DNA from 2 places in the Novosphingobium sp. TK71 genome. Region 1 is predicted to be linked to the other one. Evidence: riboswitches for the same ligand, from Rfam matches in the RefSeq annotation. Region 1 holds a riboswitch; the other holds the start of a gene.
The links. A riboswitch is a leader RNA that binds a small molecule or an ion and turns the genes downstream of it on or off. The one in region 1 is predicted to bind thiamine pyrophosphate.
Positions count from the first base shown of each region.

Region 2: it holds a riboswitch for thiamine pyrophosphate, as region 1 does, so the genes downstream of both, ACXJ16_RS07700 (TonB-dependent receptor) here and tenA (thiaminase II) in region 1, are expected to answer to the same signal.

Region 1 covers NZ_JBSZKA010000001.1:2,272,481-2,274,931, forward strand. Annotated here, with positions in the region: gene ACXJ16_RS25800 (YbaN family protein) at 73-426, shown strand; gene tenA (thiaminase II) at 443-1,105, opposite strand; TPP riboswitch at 1,161-1,283, opposite strand; gene ACXJ16_RS25810 (ANTAR domain-containing response regulator) at 1,410-1,991, shown strand; gene ACXJ16_RS25815 (ABC transporter substrate-binding protein) at 1,988-2,451, shown strand, end outside.
Region 2 covers NZ_CM143962.1:1,702,854-1,705,304, forward strand. Annotated here, with positions in the region: gene ACXJ16_RS07700 (TonB-dependent receptor) at 1-1,084, opposite strand, end outside; TPP riboswitch at 1,132-1,241, opposite strand; gene ACXJ16_RS07705 (hypothetical protein) at 1,417-1,746, shown strand; gene ACXJ16_RS07710 (DUF6438 domain-containing protein) at 2,019-2,451, shown strand, end outside.

The sequences.
Region 1 (2,451 bases):
CAGTCCCCGCAGCCGGTGCGGGCGCCGTCCGACGAGATCCTGCGGCGGGGCCGTCCGGCGCGGCTGGCGTGGATGGCGCTGGGGCTGCTGCTGGTGGGGATCGGGGTGATCGGCATCTTCGTGCCGCTGCTGCCGACCACCGACTTCATGATCCTGGCGCTGCCCTGCTTCGCGCGGTCCTCGCCCCGGCTGGAGGCGTGGCTGCTCAATCATCCCCGGTTCGGACCGGGCCTGCGGGCATGGCGGGCGGAGCGGGCGATCCCGCGCCCGGCCAAGATCGCCTCCCTTGCCGGGATGACCATCGGCTTCGTCTCGTTCTGCCTGATCGCGCGCCCCGGGCCGCTGCCGGCGCTGGGCGTGGCGGCGGTGCTGCTGGGCTGCGCGACCTGGGTGATCCGGCGCCGCGAACCGCGCGGCGAGAGCTGAGGCCGGACCTTAACCGTCAGATCGGCCAGCCCTCGCGGCGATAGGCCGAATCCCAGAACATCCATTCGAAGCGGGTGGCATTGCGGAATGCGGTGGCCATGGCGGCGCGGGTGGCGGGGGCGGCGTTGGCGGCGGCTTCGTCCACCAGGGCGCGCACGCGCGCGGTCGCCTCGCCGAACGAAGGGGCTGCGTAAGTGTCGATCCATGCCGCATAGGGATTGGGCGAGGCAGCGCGCGGCTTGATGTCGCAGCCGACTTCCCAGTAGACCCAGAAGCAGGGCAGGATGCCCGCGATCAGTTCCTCGTAACTGCGCGTGGCGGCAAGGGTGGCGAGATAGCCGGTGTAGCCGAGGCAGGCCGGAGTCGCTTCGCTGTCCTGTGCCATCCGTGCCGTTACGCCGAACCGGGCGAAGAACGCCTGGTGCAGCGCTTCCTCGACCTGCACCGCCACTTTGGCACCGTCCGAGAATTCCAGCCGGCCCGCCGCCGTGGGCGCGCGGGCGGCCGCGATGGCCAGCACGCGGGCATATTCGGCAAGGTAGAGGCTGTCCTGCACGATGTAGTGGCGGAAGCTCTCCCCCTCCAGCGTGCCGCCCGCCAGTTCGGCAAGGAACGGATGCGCGAGGATCGACCGGCGCAGCGGGGCGACCTCGTCCCAGATGGCGTCGCAGAAGCTCATGGCGTTTCGTCCTTGAAGATGGCGCCCGGCGTGAGAGCGAAAGTCATCGAGCCGCAGCAGTGCATGTCCCTATTCCTCCGCCGGTATGAGCCGGATCAGGTTCGCGGGTTTGCGGACTGGGAACGGCCCCGATCCGCCTCTCAGCCCTGACAGCGCCAGGACACCCCGTGGGTTGAAGATGTCACGGCGACCTAGGAAAAGGCGCGAGCCGCGTCAACGGCCGGTGGACGGCGATTGACGCGGCACCGGCTCTCGGCGATGTGCGGGGAAACACGGGCACGGGTTCGATCAAATTGGGGAATCGATGAGAATCGTCATCATCGACGACAGCGGGCTGCGCGCGACGGTTCTCGAGGAGGGCCTGCGCGATGCGGGCTATGACGACATTCACATCGTTCCGCCGCGCGGCGCCTTTGTGGCCCGGCTTGAGCGGATGGCGCCCGATGTCGTCCTGATGGACCTCGGCAGCCCCAGCCGCGACACGCTGGAGGAGATGCTCACCGTCAGCCGCGCGCTCGCCCGGCCGATCGCCATGTTCGTGGATCAGTCGGACGAGGCGATGATCGGTGCGGCCATCGATGCCGGGGTTTCGGCCTATGTCGTCGACGGGCTCCGCAAGGAACGGGTCAAGCCCGTGCTCGAACTGGCGGTGCGGCGCTTCAATGCCTTCGCACGGATACAGGCGGAACTGGACGAGGCGCGCACAGCCTTGTCCGACCGCAAGGTGATCGACCGGGCGAAGTCGATCCTGATGGCGCAGCGCAGCCTCTCCGAACAGGAAGCCTATGCGCTGCTGCGCTCGGGTGCGATGAACCAAGGCAAGAAGATCGTGGACGTGGCGCAGGCGCTCATCACCGCCAGCGACCTGCTGGGAGGCGGAATATGACGACGGACCTGCGCATCGCCTTCCTGCCGCTGAACGACGTGGCGGTGCTTGCCGCCGCGCGGGAACGGGGGTTTGCCGAGGAGGAAGGGCTCGCGCTGGACCTGCTGCGCACGACGAGCTGGGCAACCTTGCGGGACCGGCTGGTCTATGGGCAGGTGCAGGCCGCGCACATGCTGGCGCCGCTCGCCGTCGCGGTGACGCTGGGGCTCAGCCAGCAGCCCGCCGCGCTTGCCGCGCCCTACAAGCTGGGCGTCAACGGCAATATGCTGGTCATGGCGAAGGATTTCGCCGCCGCGCTCTATCCCGATCCTGCCAGCCGCCTCGCCGATCCGCTGGGCACGGCGCACGATTTCGCCGGGGCCATCGGCCTCTGGCGCCGCAAGCCGGTGATCGGCGTGGTCCATCGCTTCTCCAGCCATGCGCTCATGCTGCGCTACTGGCTGGCGAGCGCGGGCGTCGA
Region 2 (2,451 bases), on a different replicon from region 1:
GCAGCGCGATCGGCTGGGTCAGTTCCTCGGTGCCGAGATAATTGCCGGTCGTGGCAAGCTGCGTGCCGTAAGGCGCATTGCCGTGGCCGAGCTGGAGATAGGCCGAACTGTCGAACGCCAGGCGATCGCCCAGCTTCAGATGAACCGGCGCCGCCACGTAGAAGTTGCGGAACGGCGCGCGGTAGAGCCTCCAGTAGTTGGCATTGCCCTCGGTGTACTGCCGATCGTAGTTGAAATCACGGCCGGAGGCTTTCCAGTCGGCCAGCGTGGGGCTCGGATAGCTCGATGTCTTGGCGTCGTTGTACGAGAAGGAGATGCTGGCGCGGTTCCCGTCGCCCCATTCGCGCAGCAGCTTCGCATCGATATGCTGGCGCTTGTCGTATCCGGCGCCCCGCCAGTTGTCCGCGCGGTTGTTCGAATAGGAGACGAAGGCCTTGAGCCCGCTCGCCCCCAGCGTGCCGGTGTCCAGCCGCACGAAAACGCGGCGGGCATCGTAGGAACCGGCAGAAAGATTGACGAGGCCGCCCAGCTCCGATTTCGGATCGTCGAGCGTCAGCGATAGCAGCCCGCCCGCCGCGGCGACGACGGGCGCGTCGATATCGGCGGCCCCTTGCGCCAGCGCGATCTGCCGCACGTTCTCGGCATCGGCGAACTGCGAGGGATAGGCGTAGAAATAGCCGATATCGTTTTGCGGCGCACCTTCCATCACGACGCCGATCTGGTCCTGACCCAATCCGCGCAGGGTCAGGCTGGAACCGGTGGAGAGGCCGTAGGGATCGCTCGAAGACACGTTCGCGCCGGGCAGGAGGTTGACGAGCTGGAACGCATTGAGCGTCGGCGCCTGCTTGAGGATGAAGTCCGCCGAAATGGCGCTTACGGCCTTGGGCGCGGTCTGGTCCGGCAGCAGCCCCTCGGGATCGGGATGCCCGATCACCTGGATGTCGGACGGGCCGGCATCGTCGGCCGCCTCCGCCATCGCCGCGGGCGCGGCCAGCAAGGCCGGCAGAACCAGCGCGGCACCACCGATGCCGGTCAGGCCGCGAAGACAGGAAAAGTTACGGAAATTGGGCAGATTAATGGGCATCGTCTTACTGGGCATCTTCTCGCGTCCACTCCATCTGGAGGGACAACGGACCTGCCGCCAGCCCTCCCTACGCCGGTGTCAACCGGATCAGGTTCAGCGGGTCGTGGTCTGCAGACCACCTCTCAGCCGCGCATAAGCGGCCCCCCGGGGATAGGGCGCCTCTAGGCGGTCAGATGCGGGCTGGGAAGCGTTATTGAGAGCAAGGCACACCATTACCGCCCCACCGGCGTCCACGCGCGAGGATCCTGATCCACAGTCTTGCGGCTCTTTGCCTCCGCGATTTCATCCCGCCGCCCGCGCACGGCCTCGATCTGGCCGGCAGCGTCACGCGCATGGCGACTTTTGCACCGAAGGGCCGCATCGATCTGGCGACGGTCGACAACGAAATCGCCAGACTTGGGCGCCTCTGGTCAGTCAGCAACGCCAGCAATGAGGATAAGCTGGCAGCATTCCTCGACGCGGAAAGACTGGAGGAGATCGATCCCTTTGACCGCGTCCAGCTGGCTTACGTCGTGGACACATGCCGCGAGAGTACCTCCCTGTCCGAAGCCGGACGGCACCTGTTCTCCGCCTCGCGCGCGCGACGCAACAGCACCAACGACGCAGACCGGCTCAGAAAGTATCTGCCTCGCTTCGGATTGGATTTCGCAACAATCCGATAGCGCAGGTTAGTGATGCCTGTTCACCGCAGACTAAAACTTAAAAAAACTTGATCTAAATTATGATTGTATAATTAGTCACCCATTGCCAGCATCGTTCCAATGCGAACACGGGATGTCGCCCGCGGCCCCATCAATTCACAACCCTTTTCGGACGATCATCGGTCACCAAGTAAAGTCGATGATTTTCTAACTTAGTATTCTACGGTTTAAGGGGTAGCCTATCAAGCAGAGTTCTGGTGATATGGTCGCCTATCAATACCTTGGGAGAGATGATGAAGGGTGGCCTTGCATGGCGATCAGCAGCGGCACTGTCCCTGCTCTTAGCCTGTTCCGGATCGACGCACGAGGTCGAAAGGGTGGGCATCTACTATCTCCAATCGGAGCGCCTCTCCGGCCCGGAGACGGTCAATGGTTACGGATCAGCCAATGTCGGCGTCCTGGTGACCATTGACGTGAAAGGCCATGTCATCGACGCTCGGGTAGGAGACAACTTCTACAAGCTCGACCCCAAGCCAGCTCTTGAAGCTGCGCGGAAGTGGACATTCAAGCCTCAGTCGTTCGACGGGCATCCTGTCCAGGCAGTTGGCTTCATAACGATCAACTACGAAGCCGCCGAAACTGCTCCTGACCCGAAAGTCCCGTTCCCGGAAGGTAGCCCTCAGGATACCGAGGTTACGCTGCGAAGGACCGCCTGTTACGGATCGT